DNA from 4 places in the Pararhizobium capsulatum DSM 1112 genome. Region 3 is predicted to be linked to each of the others. Evidence: predicted binding sites of a transcription regulator. Region 3 holds the regulator's gene; each other region holds the start of a gene.
What was found. Region 3 encodes PhoB, which activates phosphate uptake and scavenging genes when phosphate is short. Its sites were predicted from a motif close to TGTCATNNANCTGTCAT; they were not measured.
Positions count from the first base shown of each region.

Region 1: QO002_RS15375 (BtaA family protein) is a predicted target of PhoB. The motif match lies at 5,333-5,349, and genes of this name have one in related genera.
Region 2: QO002_RS13445 (LTA synthase family protein) is a predicted target of PhoB. The motif match lies at 2,651-2,667, and genes of this name have one in related genera.
Region 4: QO002_RS13400 (UDP-2,3-diacylglucosamine diphosphatase) is a predicted target of PhoB. The motif match lies at 3,139-3,155, and genes of this name have one in related genera.

Region 1 is NZ_JAUSVF010000001.1:3,161,104-3,168,543, reverse strand. Features, by position in the region: gene QO002_RS15395 (cation:proton antiporter domain-containing protein) at 1-990, shown strand, start outside; gene QO002_RS15390 (lytic murein transglycosylase) at 1,036-2,229, opposite strand; gene QO002_RS15385 (glycoside hydrolase family 25 protein) at 2,354-3,154, opposite strand; gene QO002_RS15380 (class I SAM-dependent methyltransferase) at 3,366-4,001, opposite strand; gene QO002_RS15375 (BtaA family protein) at 4,037-5,287, opposite strand; gene QO002_RS15370 (putative bifunctional diguanylate cyclase/phosphodiesterase) at 5,587-7,152, shown strand; gene QO002_RS15365 (serine hydrolase domain-containing protein) at 7,317-7,440, shown strand, end outside.
Region 2 is NZ_JAUSVF010000001.1:2,759,037-2,766,476, forward strand. Features, by position in the region: gene QO002_RS13435 (NYN domain-containing protein) at 1-586, opposite strand, end outside; gene QO002_RS13440 (NAD+ synthase) at 689-2,368, opposite strand; gene QO002_RS13445 (LTA synthase family protein) at 2,702-4,663, shown strand; gene QO002_RS13450 (DUF1003 domain-containing protein) at 4,768-5,313, shown strand; gene QO002_RS13455 (helix-turn-helix domain-containing protein) at 5,620-6,507, shown strand; gene QO002_RS13460 (GFA family protein) at 6,483-6,881, opposite strand; gene QO002_RS13465 (class II 3-deoxy-7-phosphoheptulonate synthase) at 6,978-7,440, opposite strand, start outside.
Region 3 is NZ_JAUSVF010000001.1:1,013,536-1,020,975, reverse strand. Features, by position in the region: gene QO002_RS04820 (substrate-binding domain-containing protein) at 184-1,218, shown strand; gene pstC (phosphate ABC transporter permease subunit PstC) at 1,318-2,802, shown strand; gene pstA (phosphate ABC transporter permease PstA) at 2,799-4,121, shown strand; gene pstB (phosphate ABC transporter ATP-binding protein PstB) at 4,134-4,949, shown strand; gene phoU (phosphate signaling complex protein PhoU) at 5,023-5,736, shown strand; gene phoB (phosphate regulon transcriptional regulator PhoB) at 5,840-6,523, shown strand; gene ftrA (transcriptional regulator FtrA) at 6,524-7,440, opposite strand, start outside.
Region 4 is NZ_JAUSVF010000001.1:2,747,683-2,755,122, forward strand. Features, by position in the region: gene dgcA (N-acetyl-D-Glu racemase DgcA) at 1-877, shown strand, start outside; gene QO002_RS13395 (MFS transporter) at 847-2,049, opposite strand; gene QO002_RS13400 (UDP-2,3-diacylglucosamine diphosphatase) at 2,162-2,992, opposite strand; gene QO002_RS13405 (NADP-dependent malic enzyme) at 3,194-5,506, shown strand; gene QO002_RS13410 (helix-turn-helix transcriptional regulator) at 5,663-6,412, shown strand; gene QO002_RS13415 (acyl-homoserine-lactone synthase) at 6,572-7,213, shown strand; gene QO002_RS13420 (DUF2865 domain-containing protein) at 7,363-7,440, shown strand, end outside.

The DNA of each region.
Region 1 (7,440 bases), 2.1 Mb from region 3:
TTTGTCGCGGCGATGTCCTCCACGGTCGTTGCCATGAAGATGCTGGAGGATATGGGCGAGCTGCGCAGCGAGACCGGCCGCATCGCGATCGGTGTCCTGATTGCGCAGGACGTCGCCGTGGTGCCGATGCTGATCCTCGTATCGAGCCTTGGCGGCGGCGAGCTGGATATCCCCTCCATCGCTCTCAAGATGGTGCTTGCCATCGGCCTCCTGGCGGGCCTTCTGTGGTGGTTCGGCAATCATGGCAAGCTGAAGATACCGTTCAGCGAGACGATGGAGGACAAGGTCGAGATCCTGGCGCTCGGTGCGCTGGCTCTTTGTTTTTCCGCGGCCGCCGTTTCCGGTCTTGCGGGGATGTCACCAGCCTATGGCGCTTTTCTTGCCGGTATTGTGCTCGGAAATTCGACATTGCGCAGTCGCATCATCCCGGTGATCGAGCCGATCCAGAGCGTGTTGCTGGTGGTTTTCTTCCTCTCCATCGGGCTGTTGATCGACCTGTCCTTCGTCTTCGATCACGTCGTGGTTCTGCTGGGTGCTGCTGTTCTGGTCATTGCCGCAAAGACAGTGCTCAACATCTTCCTTCTGCGCAGAACGGGATCTTCGCCGCAGATTGCTCTGATCGCGGGTCTCTCGATGGCGCAGATCGGCGAGTTTTCGTTCGTTCTGGCTGCGGCCGGGTTCAGCGCTGGCGTGCTTCGGCTTGATACGTACCGGCTGGCAATCACGGTAACGGCCATTTCGCTGCTGGTCTCACCCGTCTGGGTCAACGTCATGCATCGGCTGGAGAATATTGCGTCGGAAGAACTGCACGATTATCGCGAGGCCTTCGCGGTCGCCTATGCGCGTGAGCTTCGTGAGCTGTCGCGGCACGGTCAGGCGTTCGCCGGTGCACGTTGGTCGATCCGCTTGCGCTATCGTGCATTCCGGCTCGCGCGACATCATCGCAAACTGCGGCGCGCGCAGCAAAAAGGGCCGGAAAACCGGCCCTGAAGAGTGCTGTGTTGCTGTACCGGCAACTGAGTCGCCAAGAAGCTATTACAGCGCGTTGAGAACCGCGTCAGTAGCCCAGCCATCGGCAGGCAGGCCAAGGCGCAGCTGCTCCTTCTGCAGGGCTGCACGCGTGCCGGAGCCAAGGATGCCGTCGATCTTGCCGACATCGTGGCCCATGCCCTGCAGCTTGGTTTGCAGCGCCTTCATGCCGTCGTCGCTCAGGCCTTTTTCCGGGTTGCGTCCGTCATAGGGCGGTGCACCGTTGAGACGGGTGGCGAAATAGGCGGCCGAAGTCGTGTAGATGAACGACTGGTTCCATTCGAGATAGATGTTGAAGTTCGGGTAGGTCATGAAGGCGACGCCGTGACGTCCCTGCGGAATGACCACCGAGGCTGCCAGCTGCGGAAAGGCTGTGTTTCCGTCGCGCGGCTTCACGCCAAGCGCAAACCAGTCGCCGGCAGTCATGCCCGGCTGCAGGCCGGTTTTTTCCCAAGGGAGGTTTTCTGGAAGGATAACTTCCTGGATCCAGGGTTCGCCGGCTTTGAAGCCAAGGCTGGCAATGAACTTCGCCGCTGTCATGATTGCGTCCGGGCTGCTGTCCTTGAGCTTCACATGTCCGTCGCCGTCTCCATCGACGCCTTGCGCGATAATGTCCTCCGGTAGCATCTGGACCTGGCCAATTTCACCGGCCCACGCGCCGGTCGTTGTCGCCGGGTCGAGGTCGCCGTGCTGGACCATCTCGATGGCGGCGATCAGCTGCGGGCGAAACATTTCTGGACGGCGGCAGTCGTGGGCGAGGGTGACCAGCGCGTTACGGGTGTTGAAATCACCCTGAACCGCGCCGAAATCGGTCTCAAGCGCCCAGAAGGCGGTGATGATCGCGGCCGGCACGCCGAATTCCTTCTCTGCCCGGTCAAAGACAGCGGCATATTCCTTCATCTTCTTGGCGCCGATATCGAGACGCGCCTTGCTGACGGTACGTTGGGAAAATTCGGTGAAGCTCTGCTTGAACACGCCCTGCGCGCGGTCGCGGCTCAGCACCTTCTGGTCGATGACAGCGCCTGCAAGCGCGCGATCCACGACATCGGCAGGCACTCCCTTGGCGACAGCCTCGGTTTTGACGCCTACCAGGAAGGTCGCAAGGTCACCACCGCAGGCCGGTGCCTGCTGGGCCATCGCGGAGGAGGCGAAAAGGGAAACAAGGGTGGAGAGAAGCAGAGGCCGAAAGCCGCGGGACATCGCAGATCCTTCAATATTTGTCCGCGCCGCCAACGGGTCGGGCGGGGGCGGAGGCTGGGATTGGGTAAGGCGTATGTGTGCCCATCGCATGGCAATGGGGCCGAAACAAGAAAGCTGACGGCTCTCAGTTCCGGGCCACCTGTTGAGGCTTCGAAACGGCTTCAACCCAGTTCTTCCAGTTCTTGGCTGAGCCGGCAAAAACGTTGATGTCGGTGTCGCCTTTGATGCCCGGTATCACGCCGGTGCTGGTATATTGCCAGAAGGCCCAGCGGCGGTCCGTGTAGATTTCGGTCGGGTGTTTGGCCACCGAGCGCACCCAGTAATGGTGGTCGTTGAACTGGCCGACGAGATTGTCGCGGTGGAAATCCACCGAGGTGTAGATGATCGGCCGCTTGCCGTAATAGGCTTCAAGGCGGTCCATGAAGCGCTTCATTTCCGCCTGCACGGTCAGCGCCGAAGGCCTGAAACGGCAGGTCTTGGATTCGTTGTTCCACTCCACGTCCAGAACCGGCGGCAGGTGTACGGCGCTTTTCGGCACGTTGGCAATGAACCAGTCGGCCTGCTCGTCCGCGGTGGAGCAGAAATAATAGAAATGATAGGGGGCATAGGCGAGGCCTGCCGCGCGCGCGCCCTGCCAGTAATCGTTGAAGCGGCTATCGATCCTGTCCTTGCCCTCGGTTGCCTTTATAAAGACGAAGGAAACGCCGGATTTTCGGACCTGCGGCCAGTCAACGTCGCCATTCCATTTCGAAACGTCGATGCCGTGGATCGCGTGGTGATGCGGCGTGCGCTCGCCGAAATTCTGCGGGTCCTTGTCCTGGAACCGCGGGGAGATGGAGGATGTCGAGACGAGATCGTAGTCCGCATAGGTGCAGGCGGACAGAAGCGTCAGGATGGGCAAGAGGGCCAGAAGATGCCGGCGCATGAGGTTCCCGTTTCGAAAAGATCGACGATCCAACCTCATCCGATCATGTCCATGATGTGACGATCCCCCGGGAGGCGTGAACCTCATCCTCACCACATCATGGTAAAAATTGGGTTATTTTCAAGCCGCAATTGCTAAAGCGCGACGAAAATGCCGCATTCGGTATGGTTCGCACAAGCGTCGATACCTGAGGTCGCAGCGACTGACTGCTTCAATGGGCCTGCTGATAGATCGCGAGCCAGGCATATCCGCGTCCGAGCGCCCGAAATTCGAGCGTGGCTCCCGTGGCATCCGCCCGCTGTTGCAGCGCTTGCCGCAGCAAGGGGCGGGGCGTGACATGGAAGCGGCGAAGCCAGGCTTTCAGGGTGTTGCCAGCGAATCGGGGCAGGCGCTCCTGTTGGCCAAAATCAGCGATATGCAGCGAACCGCCCGGGTTGAGTGCCGCAATCGCGGCATCGATCGCCTTTTCCCAGTCGGGAATCATCGAGAGAGCATAGGAGATGACGATGCGGTCGAAGCCGCTGGCGTCGAATTGCTCGGGAGAAAAATCCGTTGCATCGGCGACCCGCAGGACCGGAAGGTCCGTATGTGCTCCACACTCTCCGAGGGACGCCAGCTTGGCCTGAGCGCTGGACAGCATCTCGGCGGAAATATCCAGCCCGAACAGTCGGGCACCGGGAAACCGTTTGGCGATGAGGGCGAGGTTTCGCCCGGTGCCGCAACCGACTTCCAGCACGGTTCCACCAACCGGCACGCCCAGCTCCCGGATCATCGTGTCACGACCGAAGAGATAGTATTTGCGGGTCAGGTCGTAGATGTGGCGCTGGTAGCGATACATGCGATCCATCCGGTCCGCATGGCTGTCGAAGGTCCGCGTCAGGGTCACGGTTTTTTCCGGTAGATGTGGAAGCCGCCGTAGATTGCCGAGCGGTCCTTGCGGCACAGCTCCTGCGAGCGGGCAGCGTCATACTCCCACTGCCCAAGCAACGTGTCGGACAGACGACCATCAAGGATACTGGATTCGGCGGCGGTGCGGAAAATGACAATCGCGCCCGGTGCGGCCGTGCGGGAAATCTCGGTCCAGAGGTTGTTCAGTTGCTCGTCGTTCATCCAGTCCTGGGCATCCAGGAGCACGTAGCGATCGACCGAAGCTGCGGGCTTGCCGGCAAGAAGCTCGGTAAAGTTCGCGTGGTGAACCGTGACGCGCTCGGCACCGTCGCGAATGGCGTCGCGCGAACCTTCCTGCAGATAGAGAGGCAGTTCGCCTTCATGGGGCTGAGGATAACGTCGGGCAAAGGCCTGCCAGGCGAAATAGTTTTCCTTGAGCGGGAAGTGGCAGACGAGTTTTTCCAATCGGCCGCGCAGTACGCCGGACAGAGAGCGTTCTTCGCTGAGGCGAGCCAGCTCGTCGAACTGCTGCGGCGGAATGCCGAGGCCGAAGAGCGAACTCTTGCGTGCCGTGATCCAGCGGACGAACGGACGATCGAAGAGGGGCGCCAGTCGTTTATCGAAAAACTGCCGCTGCTCGCGGATGGATCTCGCCTGAACCAGTTCGCTTGGATCAACGCCGTGCAGGCGGGCAACAAGGTGACCAAGGCCAATGAAGCGACCAAGCAACCCGGTGCGGTAGATGTTGCGCGAAAAGACGCTGATGCGCCGACGGCCGATCAGGTCGCGGCCGTTCCAATAGTCGCGGGCCGCCTTGTCGAGTTTCGGCGCGATGAAAAGGTCATAGGCCTGAACATTGCTGGCAAGCCCTGCTTCTCCGAAGAAGCGACTGACATCACCGTGACTGGGAAGATGGAGAAAAGCCGAGAGTTTCAAACGGTTGAGGGCGACGTGGTGACGGTTGAGATCGACCACATCGATCTGGTTTGGGCCAGCCGAAAGATAGGCCAGCATGTTGCAACCGCCGGAGCCGATGGTCACGATCCGATGCGCGCTCGTAAGCTGCATCGCCTCCATATCGACATCAGGGTCTTCCCATATCTGCGGGTAGACGAGACCGGAAAAGAGCAGGCCGAACAATCGCTCGGACAGGCCGGCAAAGCTCAGCGCATCATGCTGAATAAGAGCGGTTTTAAGCTTGTCGTTCTTCCGGCTGTAGCCGGCATCGGGAGCGAGATCAGTCATTGCGCGCCATCCGTTTTTTCGGTTGGCCGCTTGTATGTCGAGTCGGCTACAGTTTGATGACGTCACAAAGCGCGCCCGTCCTCGCCTTGAAAAGCTTGCTGGCGACCGCGAGATGGGCGATCGACATCAAATATTTGTTAAACATGGATGTTCGCACTCGCCAGTTGTTTCGGTGCATTCACGATTTGGTAGCGAAATCGTTTATACATTCTGGTCAATTTTAGTGAGGACCGCATATTTCTTCCGGTGCCCAATATTGCCGAAGTCAGTCGCAGCAGAATCAGTCTGTCAGGATGAACATGATGTTTAAGGTGTTTCCGCTCAGCTCCGAACTCAGAAATGCCATCGTAGGCATGGTGGCAGGAGCACTTTTGCCCACTGCTCTGCTTTATGGTCACGGCATCTTCGGCGGTGGATCGTTTCTTTCCTTCGGTGCTACGGCGCTGTTCAGCGCTATCGTGCTGCCGCTGATGAGCGGTGCGCTGATCTTTCAATGGAGCCGCTCGCGCGCTCGCCTCGTTGAGGAGCTTGAGCGTCGTCGTGAAACTGAGCAGCAACTCTCCCGTGCCGTTCACACCGATCAGCTCACAGGCGTGGCAAATCGTTTCGCCCTCGAGCGCGACATGAATATGCAGTCCCCCGAGACAGACGGGGAAAATGGTTATGGGGCGCTGCTGCTTCTCGACCTCGATCGTTTCAAGTTCGTCAATGATACCATGGGACATGACGCCGGAGACCAGCTCCTCATCACACTCAGCCGTCGCCTGACCGGAACGCTCAATGGCATTGCCGGTGTCTATCGGCTCGGTGGCGACGAATTTGTCGTTCTCATCTCCGGGGCGCCTTCCGAAGGTAAAGTCCAGGACATTATTAGCGCCGTGGAGGCACTCTTTACCGAACCGTTTGAACTCGACGCCGGCAAGTTCTGGACATGCGCCAGCATCGGCGTTGCGCTGGCACAGGATAGCGACGGCTCGATGACTGAACTCCTGAAGCAGGCTGATCTGGCGCTTTACAAGGCGAAGGAAATTCCCGGCAACAGCCATGTCTACTACAGCCTGGAAATGGCGCAGGAAGCCTGCCGCAAACTGGAGATCGAGCACGATCTTTCCCGTGCGCTGGCGGCTGGCGAATTCTTTCTTCAATATCAGCCGATCGTCGGCGTGGAGAGCCGTGCGGTGCGTTCCTTTGAGGCGCTCATCCGCTGGCACCATCCCCAGAAGGGCATCATTCAGCCCGATGTTTTTATCGGAGCCGCTGAAAAGACGGGCATGATCCTGCCGATCGGCAACTGGGTGATGCGCACCGCCTGCCAGGAAGCCTCGCATTGGCCGTCGCCGACGGGTGTGGCCGTCAATGTGGCCGGTGATCAGTTCAAGGACCGTTCCTTCGTCCCCTATGTCAAGCAATGCCTTGCCGATGCCGGACTGGCGCCGGGGCGTCTGACGATCGAAGTGACCGAATCGATCTTCTCCGTCGATGCCGCCGTCATCTGCGAGAGCTTGGCGGAGCTGCGGTCTCATGGCGTGCGCATTGCACTCGACGATTTTGGTGTCGGCTTCTCCTCGATCAACAATCTTCGCCGTTTTCCGCTCGATCAACTCAAGGTAGATCGCTCCTTTACCCGCGCCATGCTTGCCAACAGCCGCGATGCCGAACTTGTCGATATCATTCTCCAGCTCGGCAACACGTTCCAGGTCTCGACGACCATCGAAGGAATCGAGACGGAGGGACAGATGGAATTTGTCCGTGCGCTCGGAGCCTCCGAAGCTCAGGGCTTCCTGATTTCCCGTCCGGTCGGCGCCGAGGATGTCATGGGCATTCTCGACCGCGATCTCCTCAAGGGCGAGGGGCGTCTCGCCTGATGCGCTTCGATATTTGTCTTATCTATTCAATGGAATAGACCAGTAGCGGCGAATTGATTGCCGCATGCTCTTCCTAAATGGGCTGAATCCTGTTTTCCTGACCGTGCTCTTTTGATTTGAGGATGGGTCGCGATCGATCTTCGGGCGAGGCAGAGGCGGAGTTGATGCGTAAGGTTTTGAAATGGCTCGCAGGCTCGGCGATCGCCCTCATAGCGTCAGCTGCTGCATGGCTCGCCGTGTCTCCGCCGGAACTGCTGCGAATCGGCGATGCCTATGCCGCCAAGATTG
Region 2 (7,440 bases), 1.7 Mb from region 3:
CGGTGCCCAGCAGCGAAAGCCCCACCCATCCGTCATCAGCCGGGTTGGACGCACCGACGGCGACGGCAACAATAGAGCGCAAAGCAGCTATCTGCGGGTTGGATTTTTCATTGTCACGCATGATCGCGCCTTTTCCCTCGACTCCGCTCTTCCGGTTTTTTGAGGAGAGCGGCACGAACTTGTCGAAGGCCCCGCGATAGCTGGAATCAGCCTTGTTTTCGCCAATACCGATGACTTTCTTTCCTCGTGCCCGGATGCGCATGGCAAGCGTGGTGAAGTCGCTGTCGGATGTGGCAAGGCAAAAGACGTCAATGTCCTCGAGGTAAAGCAACTCGCTCGCATCTATTGCCAGGAGAAGATCGGCAGCATTCTTTCCATTAACAGGATTGGGTGTCTGTCTGAGGTCCAGGGCAAGACTGGGAGCTGCTGCGATCCAGGGTTTCAGGCTGCCGTTCGAAAAATCTCCATAGACCCGCCTTTCCACAACTTTGCCAAGCATCTCCGCATGGCGAAATATCTCCGCCGCCATCTGACCGGAGATATTTTCCGCATCAACAAGAACCGCGACCTTTGCCTGCGCTTGCATATCATCCTCCATGGCACCGGTATTTGCCGTGAGGTTATGGAGGGTATGGGACACACGCAATGAGTGAAAGAAAATTCCCGTTTCTACGGTTAACCGTATCTCCTACCGATCCCGGAAGCGGTTGGTGATCGGGTAGCGCCGGTCGCGACCGAAATTCTTCTTGGTGATCTTCACGCCCGGTGCCGATTGCCGGCGCTTGTATTCGGCAATGTAGAGCAGATGCTCGATCCGGTGCACTGTCGCCTCGTCATGGCCGCGTGCCACGATCTCGGCCGTGCCCATTTCCTTTTCGACAAGGCACTCCAGAATGTCATCGAGCACCGGATAAGGCGGCAGCGAATCCTGGTCGGTCTGGTTCGGTCGCAACTCGGCAGACGGCGCCTTGTCGATAATATTCCTCGGGATCACCTCACCGGACGGTCCGAGCGCGCCGGTCGGAACCGTCGTGTTGCGCCAGCGCGACAGGCCGTAGACCTGCATCTTGTAGAGATCCTTGATCGGGTTGAAGCCGCCGTTCATGTCGCCATAAAGCGTCGCATAACCCACCGACATCTCCGACTTGTTGCCCGTCGTCACGACCATTGAGCCAAATTTGTTCGAGATCGCCATGAGGATCGTACCGCGCGTACGGCTCTGAAGGTTTTCCTCAGTGATACCGGCTTCCGTTCCCTCGAAAAGCTCCGAAAGCGCACTGGTGAAACCCTCGACGGGCTCCTCAATCGGCACGATGTCATAACGGCAGCCGAGCGCCTTGGCGCATTCCTCGGCATCCTTGAAGGATTCCGACGAGGTGTAGCGATAGGGCAGCATCAGCGTGCGTACCCTCTCCTCGCCCAGGGCATCGACGGCAAGGGCGGCGCAGATCGCCGAGTCGATGCCTCCAGAAAGGCCAAGCACGACGTTTTTGAAGCCGTTCTTGTTCACGTAGTCGCGGAAACCCAGCACGCAGGCCCGGTAATCGGCCTCGTCACGTTCCGGAATCTTGGAAAATGGACCGCCGTCACAGCGCCAGGTTCCATCCTTACGATGCCAGTCAACGACGGCAACCGTCTCTTCGAACTGGCTCATCTGGAAGGCGAGCGTTTTGTCCGCATTGAAGCCGAAGCTCGCGCCGTCGAACACCAGTTCATCCTGTCCACCCAGCTGGTTGGCAAAAACCAGCGGCAGACCGGATTCGATCACCTGGCGCAACACCACCTGATGGCGCACATCAACCTTGCCGCGATAATAGGGCGAGCCGTTCGGCACGAGCAGGATTTCCGCTCCGCTTTCAGCCAAGGTCTCGCAGACGCCGAGATCGTTCCAGATTTCCTCGCAGATCGGAATACCCAGCCGCACGCCGCGGAAATTCACCGGGCCGGGCATGCTGCCTTCGCTAAAGACGCGCTTTTCGTCGAATTCGCCGTAATTCGGCAGGTCGATCTTGTCACGCAGGACGAGGATTTTTCCGTCGTCGAGCACGGCGACCGAATTGTGACGCCCGGCCTCCCCCTGGCGCGGAAAACCGACGACAACGCCAGGACCACCGTCAGCCGTATCGGCGGCAAGCGCCTCGACCGCCGCCTGGCAGGCTTTCAGGAATGCCGGCTTCAGGACGAGATCTTCGGGCGGATAGCCCGAGATGAACAATTCGGTCAGAAGCAGCAGATCCGCTCCCTGGCGGGCCGCATCCGCCCGGGCCTCACGCGCTTTTGCAAGGTTGCCTGCCACATCGCCAACCGTCGGATTGAGCTGTGCAACAGCGATACGAAGCGTCGAGGAAATGGTCTTTTGCGCTGTCATGGACGGGCCTGCCTTGGTTCTGCACATGGATCGCGGTTGAAAACCGCATCCGTTGTTTAGAGCGGTTCACGCGCAAACGGAAGCATTCTGTTGCACCTGGCTCAGCCCGTCAGGCACTTCCCGGCAGGTGCGCATGACGACCAGACGCTGCGAAAGCGACCGATTTTCCGCTGGGTGGGCAGGTGAAAAATTTGGCCAACGACCGCAGTCGGTTGCGGGCACAACTCCCGTGCCGGGTATAGTTTCCTGGGGCCTAGGCAAATTATTCATGTTGCATTCAAGATGACGACTGTATGACAGTTTCAAGAAAGTTTTGTAATATTGGAGTAGGCCTTGGCCAGTTTCGAAACTGTAGTCGGTACCGTAGCCGCGCCGGGTACGGCAGGATTGGCACCGTCCTTTGGGACCGGCAAAGCAAAGGCATGGCGGGCGGCGATCCGCGCAAATGCCCGTCGCGTCGCGCTATCTGTCCCGCTTTCCCTCCTCTTGACGTTTTTGCTCGTCTTTGCGGTCGAATGCATCTCCCGCAACTCCGTCCGCGAAACCGTGCTGTATTTTCTGGATCCGATGCGTCCGGCCTGGACGACAGTCGGCATCTTTCTGCTTGTAGCTCTGACAATCGATGCCCTTTTCGCGCGCCAGCATTTCGCCATCCTGTTTCTGGCGCCGCTTGCGCTCATCCCGGCGCTGATCAGCCACCAGAAGCAGGTCTTTCTTTCAGACCCGCTCTATCCGACGGATTTCCTGTTCGGCCGCCAGATCATGGAGCTGATGCCGGTTCTCGTGCGGGATAGGCCCTGGACGGCCGTTGGCATCGTTATCGGCGCCATCCTCTCGGTCGTGGCGCTCGCCTGGCTCGTGCGCTACGCTTGGCGCCGCTTCCCCAAGCTGTCGCGCAAGCCACGGCTCGTGCGACTGGCGATCAGCCTGCCACTGCTCGCCGGCTTCTACAACATCATGGACTACAACGATTTTTCGTGGCTGCGCGACCGCCTTCGCGTCATCCCGATCATGTGGGACCAGACGGAAAACTATCGCCACAACGGCTTCGCCATGGCCTTTGCCATCAACTTGCCGATGGCAAATGTGACGGCGCCTGCGGGCTATATGCTGAACGCCATCGAGCAGATCCCGGTCAAGCCGGTCCCGGCCGGCACGAGCCATCGCGGCAAGCCGGATGTCATCGTGCTGATGAGCGAGTCCCTTTGGGATCCAACCCGCCTGCCGAACCTGAAGCTCTCCGCCGATCCGATGCCGACGATCCGTGAAATGCAGTCGGGCAACATCTTCTCGCCGGAATTCGGCGGCATGACCGCCAATGTCGAGTTCGAAGCCCTGACCGGCTTCTCGAACGCCTTCTTGCCCTATGGCAGCATTCCGTATCAGCAGTATATCCGCAACCCGATCCCTTCGCTTGCGACCTTCTTCCGGGGCGAAGGTTATGTGGCGCGCGCCGTCCATCCGTTCCAGAAATGGTTCTGGAACCGTAGCGCCGTCTACAAGGCCTTCGGTTTTGAAGACTTCCGCTCGGAAGAAAACCTGCCCCCGATGCAGAAGCGAGGCATCTTCGCCTCGGACGAGTCGCTGACCAAGGAAATCATCCGCCAGGCCGATCAGCTGCGCGATCCCTTCTTCTTCTTCACGGTAACGCTCCAGGGCCACGGCCCCTACGAGGCAAACCGCTATGCGAAGAACACGATCAAGGTCGAAGGCAACCTGCCGGAAGCGGATCGTCAGGTGCTCGAAACCTACGCCCAGGGCGTCAAGGAAGCGGACGTCAGCCTGAAGATGCTGATGGATTGGGCAAAAGAACGCGATCGCGAAACCATCATCGTGATCTTCGGCGATCACCTGCCACCGCTCAACACGGTCTACACCAATACCGGCTTCATGCCCGGCGTCACGGCCTCGCGCAAGGGTCCGCTCGACCAGATGAAGATCCAGCACGAAACCCCGCTTGTCGTCTGGTCGAACAAGACCGGTCCGGTGAAGGATATCGGCACGATCAGCCCCGCTTTCCTGTCCTACAAGATCCTGCAGCAGGGCGGCTTCGAGCATCCCTACTACACCGGCTTCCTCGGCAACGTGTTCGATCGCTACCATATCGTCGACCGCTACATGCTGGTCGGTGCCGATGGCAAGGACAAGGCCAACTGGTCGCGCGAGAAGACTGTCGATCCAACCGTACGCGACTATCGTTTCCTTGAACACGACATGATGTTCGGCAAGCGCTACGGGACCGATCGCTTCTTCCAGTCACACGCCGAGCTCTTCCCCGCACAGCCTGCCATGTAGGGTCAGGCCGGATTAAGATCACTCGAACGCACGAGGCATAACTGCGAAGCTGCCAACCGCCTGTTTCTATTGTAGACAGGTGGTAGCAGTAGCGGAGCAGTCCCATGTCCAATTTTGACGACGTCACCCACACTCTGTTTGGCAAAACCAAGGACGAACTTGGCGACGTCGAGCGTTTTGTCCTTCGCCACGCCAAGGAGCGACGCACGCTTGCCCGCAACGTCAATTCGGAATTCGATTCGACGCAAAGCCCCGGCGATCGCATGTCTGACAGGATCGCCCGTATCGGCGGCTCCTGGGGTTTCATCACCGGCTTCATGGCCTTTCTGGTGTTCTGGGCGGTCCTCAACACGATCATCCTCTCAAGAGAGGCCTTCGACCCCTATCCTTTCATTTTTCTCAATCTCGTCCTGTCTATGATTGCCGCGATCCAGGCGCCAATCATCATGATGTCGCAGAACCGGCAATCCGCGAAGGATCGGCTGAGCGCCAGCAAGGACTACGAGGTCAATCTCAAATCCGAAGTCGAGCTGATCGCCCTCCATCATAAGATCGACACGGTGCTGTTGCGGGAGATCGCCGAGCTTCGTGGCGATGTCGCGCGCCTTCACGAGCAACTTGTGCGCGCTCGTGGAAATCCCGAAAACTGATCGGTTACCACGACTTCCACCGAACCGTTAGAAATCCGAAGGTCATGCGGCCGGTTCTGGTGCAATGACGCGCGCCCGAAATTTCATGCCATGAAGTTTTTTTTCGAACAGATCGAGAGGCTGACACGTTATAGACTTGCCGCATAACGGCAGGCCGGGCAATTTTCGGAAAGCGATTCCGGCACTGAAGCGAACCTAATGCGTCGGCCCGCCGAAATACAATGGACTTCCAGGATCATGATCGTCGCACCATCGCCTGCTCAGCAAAAACAAGCCCGCCCGCTGAGGATTACTCCGGAAACACTGATGGCCCATCCGGCCTATTTTCCCGTCCTCCAGCAATGCGCCCGGCATCTGGTCGGGCTCTACGATCATTTTCCACGCGTGGCCCGCCTTGTGTCGTCGCAGCAGAAATGGCTGCTGAGCCAGGCGGCCTATGCCCTCCACCTTGAGCGCGACCCCAAGGATCCGCTGAGCGGCATCACCGCCTCGCGCCTTCTCGACATCATGGTCAAGTTCGGCGCTGCCAGCCGAAACACGGCGACTGCCTTCCTCGCGGAAATGCTGGCCTACAAGCTGATCCGCGACGTTCCCGGCAACACCAACCGACGCTCGCGCCCCCTGGAGCCCACCGAGGTTAGTGTCGATGCCATGGAAAAATGGTTCCGGGGCCAGATGCACAGCCTCGACCTGCTCGATGAGGGTACACGCGTTGCACAGCTGGATGCAGATCCGACCATCTTCAACCGCGCCCAACCGATTGCCGCGAAACGACTGATCGAAGACATGGTCTGGCGTGACCCCGCGCCTTGCATCGCCTCATTTGTATGGACGGAGAATGGCGGTCTGCTGCTGGATGATTTCATGTCTCGGATCACGACGACGGGCACACGCGAACATCCCTACCGCGCAGACGCTCTCAATTTCTCCGAGCTTTCCATTCACTACGGTCTTTCACGAACCCATATCCGTCGCCTCTTTGCCCGCGCCGAAGCAAATGGCTGGATCGGTCGCGAGGAAAGAACCGGCCGCAAGCGCCAGATCTGGGTCTCAGAGGCCTTTGTCGAGACCTATATGGCGTGGCAGGCCATCAAGCTCTGCGCCCTCGACCAGGCCTTCTTGATTGCCATAGACCAGACGTCCCGGCAACGCCCTGCGAAGCGCCTGTTTCAGCTGGTCGAACCCGCAAACTGAGGCGCATCGTCGGATATCTCGTAGAAATCCGCCTTGTCCGCACAAAAGATGTGAACGCCAATCGTCAGGCCGGATGGCTGATCGAAACTGCCGGCCATGATCGATATATCGTCGCGACCGTCCGCTTTCCAGAAGAGGGCCGATCCGCAAACGCGGCAAAACCCCCGGCCCGCCCCATCGCTGGCGCGGTACAACGTCACATTGTCGGCGCCCTCTACATCAAGTCTGTCATCGCTGACATTCGTCGCGGCATAGTGAAGCCCTGTCTGCCGCCGGCATTGCGAGCAATGACAGGCGACAACCTCACGCAAAACACCACGGGTCTCGAAACGAACCGCGCCGCACCGACAGCCTCCCGTGTGAACCATATCCATAAATCCCCCTCAAAAACAAAAAAACCGGGCCAACATCAAATGTCAGCCCGGCCCTGTCAATTTCATTGGCTTCAATCGTTCAATCAGCGTCGCTGATCAGCCGTTGACCACCATCCGCTTTTCGTCGCGGCCGCCCTTCATGCGCTCGGCCAGCAGGAACGCGAGTTCCAGGGCCTGATCGGCATTGAGGCGCGGATCGCAATGGGTGTGATAACGATCGGCAAGGTCGGCGCCGGAAAGTGCCCGTGCGCCACCGGTGCATTCGGTCACGTCATTTCCCGTCATCTCGATATGGATGCCGCCCGGATGCGTACCTTCCGCGCGGTGGATCTGGAAGAAGCTTTCGACTTCCAACAAAATCCGCTCGAATGGACGGGTCTTGTAGCTGTTGAGCGTGATCGTGTTGCCATGCATCGGATCGCAGGACCAGACGACCTTCTTGCCCTCTTTTTGCACGGCACGGATCAGACGCGGCAGATGCTCGGCAACCTTGTCGTGACCGAAGCGGCAGATCAACGTCAGACGGCCGGCCTCGTTTGCCGGGTTCAGGATATCGATC
Region 3 (7,440 bases):
ATGTCGACAGCGCTTTGGAAAATAATCATTATTTTTCATATAGATAATCTGTCACAAATGTTTCATCGAACTGACATAAAAGATAGTGGCATCGGGAGCTAGTTAAAGGCAGCCGATCAAGACGGCCAAGCGAGCGCTCGCAAAAATGCGCACCAACACAAGCCCAATTCCGGGAGAATTTCGATGAACGTTCTGAAACTTACTGCTGCAGCCCTGGTTGCATCGGTTGCCTTTGCCGGCGCCGCTGCTGCCCGTGACCAGATCCAGGTCGCCGGCTCCTCCACCGTTCTTCCTTATGCCAAGATCGTTGCCGAAACTTTCGGCGAAACCTTCCCGGACTTCAAGACCCCGGTCGTTGAATCCGGCGGCACCGGCGCGGGTCTGAAGGAATTCTGCAAGGGCGTCGGCCCGGACACCATCGACGTTGCCAATGCTTCGCGCAAGATCAAGGACAGCGAGCTGGAAACCTGCAAGTCGAACGGCGTAACCGAAGTTCAGGAAATCAAGTTCGGCTATGACGGCATCGTTTTCGCAACCGACGCCAGCAATGCCGACCTGAAGCTGGTTCCGAAGGACCTGTACCTTGCGCTGGCCGCTGAAGTCGTCGTTGACGGCAAGCTCGTTGCCAACCCCTACAAGAAGTGGTCGGAAGTCAACAAGGACCTGCCGGACGTTGAAATCGCCGCTTACATCCCGGGCGAAAAGCACGGCACCCGCGAAGTCTTCGACGAGAAAGTTCTCGCTGCAGGCTGCAAGGAAGTCGGCGCTACCGACGTCATCAAGGGCCTGATTGCGGACGAGAAAGAAGCTGCCAAGAAGTGCATCGCCGTTCGTAAGGACGGTCTGGCGATCGACATCGATGGCGACTACACCGAAACGCTTGCTCGTATCGCCTCCAACAAGAACGGCATCGGCGTCTTCGGCCTGTCCTTCTACGAAAACAACGCCGACAAGCTGAAGGTCGCTACCGTCAGCGGCATCGCTCCTTCGGCTGAGACCGTCGCTTCCGGCGAATATCCGGTTTCCCGCCCGCTGTTCTTCTATGTCAAGAAGGCACACCTCGGCGTTATCCCGGGCCTCAAGGAATATGTCGAGTTCTTCCTTGACGACCAGATGATCGGCGCTGACAGCCCGCTCGCAGCTTACGGCCTGGTTCCGGCTCCGGACGCAGAACGCGAAGAAGTCCGCAAGGCCTTCTCTGCCGGCAACATGCTCTGATATAAACATCAGACCAGCGGCACGGCATTTTCTGCCGTGCCGTATCCCTCGTTCGCAATGCCGGCTTTCAATGATTGACAGGGCCGGGGGGACCTATTGATGAACACCTCTCTGATTTTTTTGATTGTTTTGATAATAGGCCTTGGCGCCTATTTCGTTGCGAGATCGCGGGCCGTCGCCAGTGCGAACGGCAAGCTTTCCATACTTCATTCCCTTCCCGGCTATCACGGCACCTACGCGGCGATCTGGGCGACCCTTCCGGCACTCGTCGTGCTCGGCGTCTGGCTTGTCGCCAGTCCGATGGTGATAGAAAAGACCATCCGTAATTCTCTTCCCGAAGGCGTGACCAGCCAGGGCGCAGCACCGACCGAACTGGCGCTGGGTCAGGTTATTTCCGTGGCCAACGGCCTGCGGCTGCTCAGCGACGACGAGCTTGCCACGGTGACCAACCGTAGCGCCAATCTGCGCGAAACGCTGGCCGCCAAAGGCATTCCCATGGCAAGCGACGGAGAGCCCTATCTGCTCACCTCCGCCGAGGCGTACAACTCCGCGAAGGATGGCAGCCAGCTCACCATGGCGGCTGTCGTGATCATCCTTTCGATCGCGGGCGCGGTTTTTGCGCTTCGCGGCATCTCCGCTCCGTTCCGCGCCCGCAACCGTGTCGAGCGCGTCATGCTGGGGGGGCTGCTGCTGGCGTCGTCCATCGCCATTCTGACGACGGTTGGCATCATCGGCTCGATGCTTTCGGAAGCCATCCGCTTCTTCCAGTCGGTTTCGCCCAGCACCTTCTTTTTTGGAACGGTCTGGGATCCGCGCTTTTCGGCGGCCGGCAGCGGCGGCACGGAAGGACAGTTCGGCCTCCTGCCGCTTCTTGCAGGCACGCTCTACATCGCCTTCGTCGCCATGCTGTTTGCCGTACCCGTTGGCCTTTTTGCAGCGATCTACATGGCGGAGTACGCTCGTCCTGCCGTTCGCGGCATCGCCAAGCCACTCCTCGAAATTCTCGCGGGCATCCCGACCATCGTCTACGGCTTCTTCGCCCTGATCACGGTCGGTCCGTTCCTGCGCGACGTGTCGGCCCAGCTCAACGGGCTCATCACCGGCAACTACGTGAACTTCATTCAGGCGCAGAGCGTTCTGACGGCCGGTATCGTCATGGGCATCATGCTGATCCCCTTCGTTTCCTCGCTCTCCGACGACATCATCACCCAGGTTCCGCGCTCGCTGCGTGACGGCTCGCTCGGCCTTGGTGCAACCCGGTCGGAAACAATCAAGAAGGTCGTGCTCCCCGCTGCCCTTCCGGGCATCGTCGGCGCTCTCCTGCTGACGGCCTCGCGTGCTGTCGGTGAAACCATGATCGTCGTGCTTGCCGCCGGCGTTGCCGCCCGCATGCAGTTCAATCCCTTCGAAGCGATGACGACCGTCACGGTCAAGATCGTCAATCAGCTGACAGGCGACCTCGAGTTCAACTCGCCACAGACCCTTGTGGCCTTTGCACTCGGCATCACCCTGTTTGCGATCACGCTTTGCCTCAACATCTACGCGCTCTACATCGTGCGCAAATACCGGGAGCAGTACGAATGACCGAGATCTCCGCTTCCGCACCCTCCGCCTTCGTCCGTCCCGCCCAGGCACGCCGCGACATCGGCATCAAGAAACGCTACCGCGCCGAAAGACGCTTCCGGGCCTATGGCGTGGCGGCGATCCTGACCGGCCTGTTCTTCCTGTTCGTGCTGCTTTGGACGGTCGTCTCCAACGGTTACACCGCCTTCCTGCAGACGACGATCACCCTGCCGATCGAGTTCTCCGAGAAGGTCATCGATCCGAAGAACGAACGCGCCGACAATCCCGCAAAGCTGATGACGGCGAATTATCCGCTGCTCGTCCGCGATGCTCTGGTGAAGGCGTTGAACATCGATCCGTCGAACCGTGCGCTGGTCAAGCAGGCGACCGACATGGTTTCGGCCAGCGCCCGCGTCCAGCTGCGTAACATTGTCGTCAACAACCAGTCCGCCATCGGCACGACGCAGAACGTTTCTCTGCTGGCCGAAGGCAATATCGACAGCGCCAACAAGGGCCAGATCGATCTCGCCGTGCCGGAAGCCAACCGCAAGGTGAAGGACCAGCAGATCGAGTGGATGAAGACGCTCACCGAGAGCGGTTCGCTCACGAAGTCCTTCAACACCGGCCTCTTCACCTTCGGCGCATCGAGCCGTCCGGAAGCAGCCGGCATCGGCGTCGCGGCGCTCGGCTCCCTCTACATGATGTTGATCGTGCTCGTTCTTGCCCTGCCGATCGGTGTTTGTGCATCGATCTACCTGGAAGAGTTCGCGCCGAAGAACCGCTTGACCGACCTGATCGAGGTGAACATCAACAACCTCGCGGCCGTTCCGTCGATTGTCTACGGTCTGCTTGGCCTAGCGGTGTTCATCAACTTCGCCGGCATGCCCCGCTCGGCTGCTCTCGTTGGCGGTCTCGTCCTGACGCTGATGACGCTTCCGACGATCATCATCGCGACCCGCGCGGCGCTGAAGGCCGTGCCGCCTTCGATCCGCTCTGCGGCTCTGGGTCTCGGCGCCTCGAAGATGCAGACCATCTTCCATCATGTCCTGCCGCTCGCCATGCCGGGCGTTCTGACCGGAACGATCATCGGCCTTGCCCATGCGCTTGGCGAAACCGCCCCGCTGCTGCTCATCGGCATGGTCGCCTTCGTCGTCGATTATCCTGGCTCGCCGATGGAGCCCTCCACTGCCCTGCCCGTGCAGATCTACATGTGGGCCAATGAAGCAGAACGTGCATTCGTCGAACGGACGTCGGGAGCGATCATCATCCTCCTGGTATTCCTCGTCGTCATGAACCTTGGCGCAATCCTGTTGCGGCGTCGCTTTGAGCGTCGCTGGTAGTGAGGTAGAAACATGAACATGATGTCCGAAGCAGCAGTCGAAAAGGCTCTCGAGCAGAAAATGAATACCATACCCTACAAGATGATCGGCAAGGATGTTTCCGTCTATTACGGCGAGAAGCGCGCTCTTTTCGATGTGAACCTCAACGTCCGCGAAAACACCGTCACCGCTTTGATCGGCCCTTCGGGCTGCGGCAAGTCGACATTCCTGCGCACGCTGAACCGCATGAACGACACGATCGACGGCTGCCGCGTGACCGGCAAGATCACGCTCGACGAAGACGATATCTACGATCCGACGATCGACGTCGTGGAACTGCGTGCCCGCGTCGGCATGGTGTTCCAGAAGCCGAACCCGTTCCCCAAGTCGATCTATGAGAACGTCTCCTACGGCCCGCGTATCCACGGTCTCGCCCGCTCGAAGGCGGAGTTCGACCAGGTGGTCGAGCAGAGCCTGCAGAAAGCCGGCCTCTGGAACGAGGTGAAGGATCGCCTGCATGAGCCGGGCACCGGCCTCTCGGGTGGTCAGCAGCAGCGTCTGTGCATTGCACGCGCCGTTGCGGTCAGCCCGGAAGTAATCCTGATGGACGAGCCCTGCTCGGCTCTCGACCCTATCGCAACCGCAAAGGTCGAGGAACTGATCCACGAACTGCGCGCCAACTTCACGATCGTCATCGTCACGCACTCGATGCAGCAGGCAGCCCGCGTTTCGCAGCGCACCGCCATGTTCCACCTCGGCAATCTCGTCGAGGAGAACGATACCGACAAGATGTTCACCAACCCGGACGACCAGCGCACCCAGGACTACATCATGGGCCGTTTCGGCTGACGATGCGGTCTGCCGCCAGCCACTGGCCAAGCGGCGGACACCTGGAAACTGACCATGATCCGAAGGAACGACGATGAGCTCTACACATATTGTTTCCGTCTATGACGAAGACCTGAAATATCTTTCACGCCGGATTTCCGAGATGGGCGGCCTGGCCGAGCAGATGGTCGGCGATTCTGTCCGCGCCCTCGTCAACGCCGATCTCGCCCTTGCCCAAAAGGTCATCTCCGATGACGTCGTGCTGGACGAGGCAGAACGTCAGATCGGTGAAAAGGCGATCATCACCATCGCCAAGCGCCAGCCGATGGCGGCCGACCTGCGCGAAATCATGGGATCGATCCGCATCGCTGCCGATCTGGAACGCGTCGGCGACCTCGGCAAGAACACCGCCAAGCGCGTTATTGCCGTCGCCAACGCCAGCCTGCCGCGTCAGCTTGCCCGTGGCCTCGAGCACCTTGCCGAGCTTGCCCTGGTGCAGCTCAAGGAAGTGCTGGATGTCTATGCATCCCGCTCGCCGGAAAAGGCCAACAGCATCCGGGAACGCGACGGCGAGATCGACGCGATCTACACGTCGCTTTTTCGCGAACTCTTGACCTACATGATGGAAGATCCGCGCAACATCACGCCCTGCACGCATCTTCTTTTCTGCGCCAAGAACATCGAGCGTATCGGCGATCACGCAACCAACATCGCCGAGACCATCTATTACATGGCGACGGGCGCGCAGCCGGTTGGCGAACGGCCGAAGGACGACACGGCCAATACCGTGGGCGCAATCGGCAACTGACCGCGGCGGCGCGGCAAATGTTGAAAATGACCTAGATTGAACGCCGGACCAGGGAAGGTCCGGCGAGCGCTCTTCCTTTGCGAAAGCGCCCAAGGAGTTGATCATGCAGCCAAGAATTGCCGTTGTGGAAGATGAGGAAGCCCTCAGCGTTCTTCTCCGCTACAATCTGGAAGCCGAAGGTTTCGACGTCGATACCATCAATCGCGGCGACGAAGCCGAAATGCGCCTGCAGGAGCGCTTACCGGACCTGCTCATTCTCGACTGGATGCTGCCCGGCGTTTCCGGCATCGAGCTATGCCGTCGTCTGCGCCAGCGGGCCGAGACCGAGCGCCTACCCATCATCATGCTGACGGCGCGTGGCGAGGAAAGCGAGCGGGTACGTGGCCTTGCCACCGGCGCGGACGATTATGTGGTCAAGCCTTTCTCGACGCCGGAGCTGATGGCGCGGGTCAAGGCGATGCTGCGCCGTGCAAGGCCGGAGGTACTTTCCACGCTCCTCAAATGCGGCGATATCGAGCTTGACCGCGAAACGCACCGGGTTCACCGCAAGACCCGCGAAGTCCGCCTCGGCCCGACAGAATTCCGCCTTCTGGAATTCTTCATGGCCTCTCCCGGCCGTGTTTTCTCGCGCTCGCAGCTGCTGGACGGGGTGTGGGGCCACGACATCTACGTGGATGAACGCACCGTTGACGTCCATGTCGGTCGTCTGCGCAAGGCGTTGAACTTTTCGAACATGCAGGACGTCATCCGCACGGTGCGCGGCGCCGGCTATTCCCTGGAAAGCTGACTATCCTGCCTCGGCAATCGCGGGGCCAGCAAAGGTCTCGCGATAGGCTGTCGGTGTTGTCGCATAGTGTCGCCGAAAATGATGGCGCAAGGTGGCAGCGGCACCAAAACCCGCCAGCTCGGCGATCCTGTCGATCGGGGTCGCGGAATTTTCCAATAGGTCGCGTGCCCGCGTCAGGCGCTCCAGCAGAACCCATTGCGCCGGCGTCGTTCCCGTCGCCGCCTCGAAGCGCCGAAGGAAGGTGCGAGTGCTCATGCCGGAGATATTCGCAAGCGACGCGACGCTGTGATCGGCACCGAGATTGTTGCGGATATGATCGAGAAGCGGTCCCAGGCGCGCGCTTTCGTGAGGTAACGGCACAGCACGCTCGATATACTGCGCCTGTCCACCATCCCTGTGCGGCGGGACGACAAGACGTCGGGCCACCATATTGGCCGCGACCATTCCGTAGTCACGACGAATGAGGTGCAGGCAGAGATCGATGCCGGCAGCGCTCCCGGCTGAAGTCAGGACCGTGCCTTCATCGACGTAGAGAACATCAGGCTGCACGTGAATATCCGGATAACGCTGTTTCAGCGCATCCGTATAACGCCAGTGGGTTGTGGCACGTCGCCCCGCCAGCAGGCCTGCCGCCGCCAGCGCGAAGACGCCCGAGCAGATCGAGAGAATGCGCGCTCCACGTCCATGCGCCGCCGCCAAGGCTTCGCACAGCGCATCCGGCACGGGCGCATCGACGCCGCGCCAGCCGGGCACGATGATTGTCCCGGCTTCCGCCAGCAAATCGAGACCGCCGTCGGCGACAATGCGCACACCACCGGCCGCTCGCATCTCGCCGGGATCGACCCCGGCCACGGCAAAGCGATACCAGTCCGCCCCCATTTCCGGCCGCGGAAGCCCAAAAGCCTCGACCGCAACAC
Region 4 (7,440 bases), 1.7 Mb from region 3:
CGAAGATGGCGCAACCGGCATCGGCGAATGCGTACCCTATGGTCGCTACGGCGAAACGCTGGAGAGCGTGCTTTCCCAGATAGAAGCGATTACCCCCGAACTGAAGTCCGGCATCCGCCGCGATGCACTGAACGATCGCATGCCGGCGGGTGCGGCCCGTAACGCCGTCGATTGCGCGCTCTGGGATCTGCAGTCGAAACTGAGCGGCGTCAGCGTCGCAAGCAGGCTCGGCATCAAGACCCCCAAGCCTCTGACAACGGCCTACACCCTCTCCCTCGGCGAGCCCGCGTCCATGGCCGCTCAGGCAGCCATCTGGTCCCATCGCGCACTCCTGAAGGTGAAGGTCGGCACGCCCGACGACCGCGAACGGATCCGCGCCGTGAGAGCCGCTGCCCCCGCCAGCGACATCATTCTCGATGCCAATGAAGGCTGGGCTCCGGAAACGCTTGCCATGCATTTCGAGGTCTGCGCCGAAGCCGGCATTGCCCTGATCGAACAACCGCTTCCCGCCGGAAACGACAGCTTTCTCGCCTCGATCGCCCACCCCGTCCCGGTCTGCGCCGACGAAAGCGTTCACAAGACTTCGGATCTTGCCTCTCTGGTCGATCGCTATGACGCGGTCAATATCAAGCTCGACAAGACGGGTGGACTGACCGAAGGTTTGCGCATGCGCGATGCGGCAAAGGCGCTCGATCTCAAAATCATGATCGGTTGTATGGTCGGAAGCTCGCTCGGCATGGCGCCGGCCGTACTCCTGGCGCAGGGGGCCGATTTCGTCGATCTCGACGGCCCGCTGCTGCTGGCGAAAGATCGCCATCACGGCCTTCACTACGAGGCATCGCTCGTCTATCCGCCGACGGCCGGCCTCTGGGGCTGAATGAACCAGGACGTCAGCGCAAAACAGCAGCCGACAAAGGCGACGACGGACATGGCGTAGAAGCCATCGACACCATACCAGGCATAGAGGTAGCCGGATGCAAAGGTGAAGATCGCCGTGAAGATGCCGGTATAGAAGAAGTAGATGCCCTGTGCCGACGCTTCCTGCTCCTCCGGAACGCGTTCCACCAGCCTGTTTTGCATGCCGGTGTGCATGATCGCGTAGGTGAAGGCGTGAAAGCACTGCAGCAGGAAATAGCCGCCGAAGCCCAGGTCCATCGGAAAGATCAGCCAGCGAACGACCGCAAGGCCGCAGCCTGAAAAGATCATCGTCCAGATGCTGACGCGCCGGATGATCGGCTTTGCGCAAGCAAACATCAGCACCTCGGCAGCAACGCCAGCACTCCATAGAAGCCCGATCTGCGTGCCGGTAAAGCCGATATGCTGCCAGTAGATCGCCGAGAAAGCGAAGAGCATCGCGTGGCTGCCGTTGACCAACGTCACGCCAATCAGCAGCAACTGCAAGTCCAGCTTGCGCAACGTCTTGGGCGTCGGCTCCGTCAGGGTCGTCAGTGTCGAGGGACGTCTGGGACGTCCCACGCGGGGCGCGATGAAGGTCATGCCGATCATCAGCACAAAGCCGACCGCCATCGCCGGCAATACCATGCCGCCACCGAAGAGACCGATCATCTCACCGCCGAGCATGGTCGCACCGATGAAGGCGACCGATCCCCAGACGCGCATGCGGGCATAATCGAAGCCCCAGCGACGAACACCCGTGAGCGCAATTGCCTCGACGATCGGGACATAGGGCGAATAGACCGCGCCCTGCAGCGCATAGATGACCAGCACGTACCAGAAGGCGTGCGAGACGAAGAGGGCCAGTGCCGTCAGCAGGGAGAAGACCGCCGACCAGACCAGCACCTTGGACCGTTCGCCGATCCTGTCGGCAAGCAGCCCCGCAAGTGGTGCGGTGATGACGCGCACGAACATCGGCACCGCCAAGATGATCCCGATTTCGAAATCGCTGAGCGAGAGGGTGCTGAGCCAGACCGGAAAGAACGGCAGGGCGAAACCGTTGACGATCAAAGGCGCGCAGAAGAGCAAGGCGATGCGCGGCACGAAATAGGCGGGCGCATCCTCGCGGTAAGGAAGCTCTGGAGAAGGAATCATGGAGAACCTGACGTTAAGGCCAAGCCTTATCACAGCCCATGCAAGCCTCGCCACAAGGGCATGCTATACCCTGCGAGAATCCGCTACACTGCGACCGATGTGCAACGTCGGATCAGGCGGCCTCGCGTTCGCGCAGCACGTCTGTTATCGACGCAAGCGCAAGTTTGGCCTGCGGGGCCGGCAACCCGACCATCTGGCGCCAGGTGATCAGCTCCATCGTGCCGTCTTCATGCTCGGCAATCGCCGTGCAGCTTTCGACCCAATCGCCGGTGTTGATGTAGCGGATGTCATCCATCTGATCGATAACGGCATGGTGGATATGACCGCAGATGACACCATCGACACCCGTGCGGCGCGCCTCTTCAGCCACGACCTTCTGGAATTCGCCGATGAAGTTGACGGCGTGCTTCACCTGAAGCTTGGCCCAGGCCGAGAACGACCAGTAAGGCAGGCCCAGCCTGCGGCGCACGGCCGAAAGCACGACATTGATGGCGATCGCCGTATCGTAGGCCCAGTCACCGAGATAGGCGAGCACGCGGGCATTGCGCACGACCACATCGAATTCGTCGCCATGCAGCACCAGATACTTGCGACCGTCACCGGCTTCGTGGATGTGGCGATTGGCGACTTCGATGCCGCCGAAGTGGATACCGGGGAAATCGCGGGCGAATTCGTCATGGTTGCCGGGGATGTAGATGATGCGGGTTCCCTTTCGGGCCTTCCGTAACAGCTTCTGGACAACATCGTTGCAGGGTTGCGGCCAGTACCAGCTGCGCTTCAGCCGCCAGCCATCGACGATGTCACCAACGAGGATAATGGTATCGGCGTCATGAACTCTCAGAAAATCGAGGAGGAAATCGGTCTTGGCCGCCTTGGAACCCAAGTGAACATCCGAAATGAACAGCGTCCGGTAGCGGCAGGTGGCGATATCGGTGTCGGTCATGGCTGTCTCGCGTTTTACCTTCCTGTCTTATGACACGTCAAAACCAGACTCGTGTTTCAGGAGAATGACAACGCCTGTGGTCAGCGAAAATCCACGGCTGGGGTTCGACACCATGAGAAGGTGAAAATCGGCCACAAAAAACTGTACGTCGCAGAATTTTCATGAAAAAAGGGCCGCGTCCAACTGATGGGGATTGCAAGAATGACGATGGGTGAAAAGGGCAAGGGCCCGCAGGTTCCAACGAGTGGCGATCTGGATGAGCAGGCTCTGTTCTTCCACCGCTATCCGCGCCCGGGCAAGCTCGAGATCCAGCCCATCAAGCCGCTCGGCAACCAGCGCGACCTGGCGCTTGCCTATTCACCGGGTGTCGCCGCGCCCTGTCTCGCGATCCGCGACAATCCGGAAACGGCCGCGGACTACACCGCGCGCGCCAATCTCGTCGCCGTCGTTTCCAACGGTTCGGCCGTGCTCGGCCTCGGCAATATCGGCCCGCTTGCCTCCAAGCCGGTCATGGAAGGCAAGGCCGTCCTCTTCAAGAAATTCGCCGGCATCGACGTGTTCGACATCGAGATCGACGCGCCGGGCATCGAGCGCATGGTTGATGTCATCTCCGCGCTTGAGCCGACCTTCGGCGGCATCAATCTCGAGGATATCAAGGCCCCGGAATGTTTCGAGGTCGAGCGCCAACTGCGCGACAAAATGCAGATTCCGGTCTTCCACGACGACCAGCACGGCACGGCGATCATCGTCGCAGCCGCAATCCTCAATGGCCTTGAACTGGCCGGCAAGGATATCGCCGCAGCCAAGATTGTGACTTCCGGCGCGGGTGCCGCAGCGCTCGCCTGTCTCAACCTGCTCGTCACCCTCGGTGCCAGACGCGAAAACATCTGGGTCCACGACCTCGAAGGCCTCGTCTATGTCGGCCGCGAAGTGCTGATGGACGAATGGAAATCCGTCTATGCGCAGCCGAGTGATAAACGCGTGCTTGCCGACAGCATCGCCGGCGCCGACGTCTTCCTCGGCCTCTCCGCCGCAGGCGTTCTGAAACCCGAACTTCTCGTTCAGATGGCTGAAAAGCCATTGATCATGGCACTTGCCAATCCGAACCCCGAAATCATGCCGGAAGTTGCCCGCGCCGCCCGCCCCGATGCGATGATTTGCACCGGGCGCTCGGACTTCCCCAACCAGGTCAACAACGTCCTCTGCTTCCCCTACATCTTCCGTGGCGCGCTCGATTGCGGCGCCCGGACGATCAACGAGGAAATGAAGATGGCCGCCGTGCGCGCCATTGCCGCGCTTGCCCGCGAGGAACCTTCCGACGTTGCTGCCCGCGCCTATACCGGCGAGACCCCGATCTTCGGGCCGGATTATCTGATCCCCTCGCCGTTTGACCAGCGGTTGATCCTGCGGATCGCACCAGCCGTGGCCAAGGCTGCCGCCGAGAGCGGTGTCGCTGTTCGCCCCATCACCGATTTCGACGCCTATCTCGACCAGCTCAACCGCTTCGTCTTCCGTTCCGGCTTCATCATGAAGCCGATCTTTGCCGCTGCAAAAAACTCCCCCAAGAACCGCGTGATCTTTGCTGAAGGTGAAGACGAGCGCGTCCTGCGCGCCGCCCAGGTGCTGCTCGAGGAAGGCACTGCTCGCCCGATCCTGATCGGCCGCCCGCAGATCATCGAGACCCGTCTGAAGCGCTACGGCCTGCGTATCCGTCCCGATACCGATTTCGAAGTGGTCAATCCCGAAGGCGACCCCCGCTTCCGTGACTATGTCGATGATTATTTCTCGCTCGTCGGCAGGCTCGGCGTCATCCCCGAAGCCGCCCGCACGATCGTTCGCACCAACCAGACCGTCATCGGCGCACTGGCCCTTCGCCGTGGCGAAGCCGATGCGCTGATCTGCGGTGTTGAAGGCCGCTACAGCCGCCACCTGCGCGACGTGTCGCAGATTATCGGCAAGCGCGAAGGCGTGCTCGACTTCTCGGCCCTCAGCCTGCTGATCTCGCAGCGTGGCGCGACCTTCATGACCGACACCTACGTGACCTTCAATCCGACTGCGGAAGAAATCGCGGAGAAGACGGTGCTGGCTGCCCAGGAAATCCGTCGCTTCGGCATCACACCCCGCGCAGCCCTCGTTTCCCACTCCAATTTCGGATCGCGTGATTCCGAAAGTGCCTTCAAGATGCGCCGCGCGATCGAACTCGTGCGGGAGCTGGCTCCCGATCTGGAGGCCGATGGTGAAATGCACGGAGATTCGGCCATCTCCGAATTCCTGCGCCGCCGCGTCATGCCGAACAGTACGCTGTCAGGCGAAGCCAACCTGCTCGTTTTCCCCAATCTCGATGCCGCCAACATCACGCTGGGCGTCGTCAAGACCATGAGCGAGGGCCTTCATGTCGGTCCGATTCTGCTCGGAACAGCATTGCCTGCCCACATCCTGTCGCCATCGGTGACATCGCGTGGCGTCGTCAATATGGCAGCTCTGGCGGTGGTGGAAGCTTCCCACCCCGCCTGAATCTGTGCCAAAACGAGAGACACCTGTGCCAAAATGAGCATTTGTTACAACTTTAAATTAGTTATTTAGAAAAATTTATTTTAACTGCCGATTGAACTAGACAAGACCAAAAATGGTTTGCATGCTGAAACCCATGAAATAAAAAGGGTGTTCAGCATGACCGACCAACGGGCATACTTTGACTTGCTGGACGTTATGGAAAGCGAGCAACGTGTTGGCTATAAAAGATTTTTCTCCCTTATGCGGAAATCTTTCGACATTGCCAACATGCTCTATCTTGATGCAGACCTGACACCATCAGGCATGAAAATTCATCGCCTGCACTGCACGGCGCCCGAGCAAATCATCAACGACTGGTTGAGTAGAGACTTCTCCCACATCGCACCCGTACTCAATGCCCTTACCAACTCGGTCCGGCCCGTTGACTGGTTGACAGCTCGAAAACTCAACCCACAGGTTGAACCACATCTTTCAGCGGTGGAACGACGCGGCGTGAATATCGTCGGCGTTACTCTGCCGCTCGTCACGCCCATGCGCCGGCTTGCATTTCTGGCTATCCAATCGGCCATGCCAGCGGCAGACTGGCCGCTCTATTGCCGTAGTCACCTGCGTGACTTCCAGCATCTGGCCAATCTCTTCCATGCGGGCGAAATCGAGAACGACGCCCATCACAGCCCGATCATTGAACTCTCCGGCGACCTGCCCGCGGCCCTGACAAACCGCGAAACCGAAGTCCTGGGCTGGGCCGCAGCCGGCAAGAGCTACTGGGAGATCGCCAGGATCCTCGGCATCAGCGAGCGCACGGTCCGCTTCTTCATGACCAACGCCCGCCGGAAGCTCAATGTCGTCTCCAATGCACAGGCGGTCGCCCAGGCCGTTCGCCAGGATCTCATCCCGACCTTCTGAAACGCTCCCTTTCTCATCTCGTCGCCCGACCAATAGAGCCCCGGCAACCGGGGCTCTATTTTGCATGCTTACGTGCATCTGAAACCTGTCGCTACCGACAGTTTTAGCCATCGCCGAAAGCTGACAGCCTGTGCTCCATCCTCAGCAAGGAGCAAGACAATGATCAGGATTTTCAACAGCCGCACTGCAAAGACCAGCCCCCGCGAAATCGATGCCATGTTCAGGCTCCGCAAGCGGGTCTTCCATGATTTCCTGAAATGGGACGTATCGGTCCGGGACGAATGGGAGATCGACAACTACGATGCGGCAAACCCGCTTTATGTGCTCTCCTACTCGGAAACCGGCCGTCTGCGCGGCTCCCTGCGGCTTCTGCCGACGCTCGGCCCCAACATGCTGGACGATACGTTTCCGGTCCTGCTGGACGGAAGTCCGGAAATCCGCAGCGCCTCCGTCTGGGAGTCGAGCCGTTTCTGCATCGATCCCGAGATCTCCCAGGATCGTGCTTCCAATCAGGTTACGGTCGCCGCAGCCGAGTTGATGTGCGGTGTCGGCGAACTCAGCCTCGCCTCCGGGCTCAGCCATATCGTAACCGTAACGGATGTCTTTCTGGAGCGCATGTTCCGCCGCATGGGATGCCCCGGTGAGCGGATCGGCGCACCGCATCGCATTGGTTCCGTCTTTGCCGTTGCGGTCGCCTGGGAGGTCACGGAAGATCTCCTCGAACGCATGAAGGCCGTCGCTACAATCGACGGAACCGTTCTGGAACAGGCCATGTCGCTCGAGACGGCCCGCGCTGCATAAATCGGACCTGCTGGTGGCGGCATTAACATTGTCGCCAGCAGCGCGTTGCGCGACCCGCGAATGCCGTTATTATGCGGGCTTGATCGTCGAGGTGCGGAGAAATCTCTCGGCACGCTCATACTCGCGACAGGTTCAGGCGAAAGACAAACGTGCGGTTACGTTCGGTTCCGATAGCGGTATTTTCCGCCGTGCTCCTGCTTCTCGCAGCGCAGGCCGCCGAAGCCTCG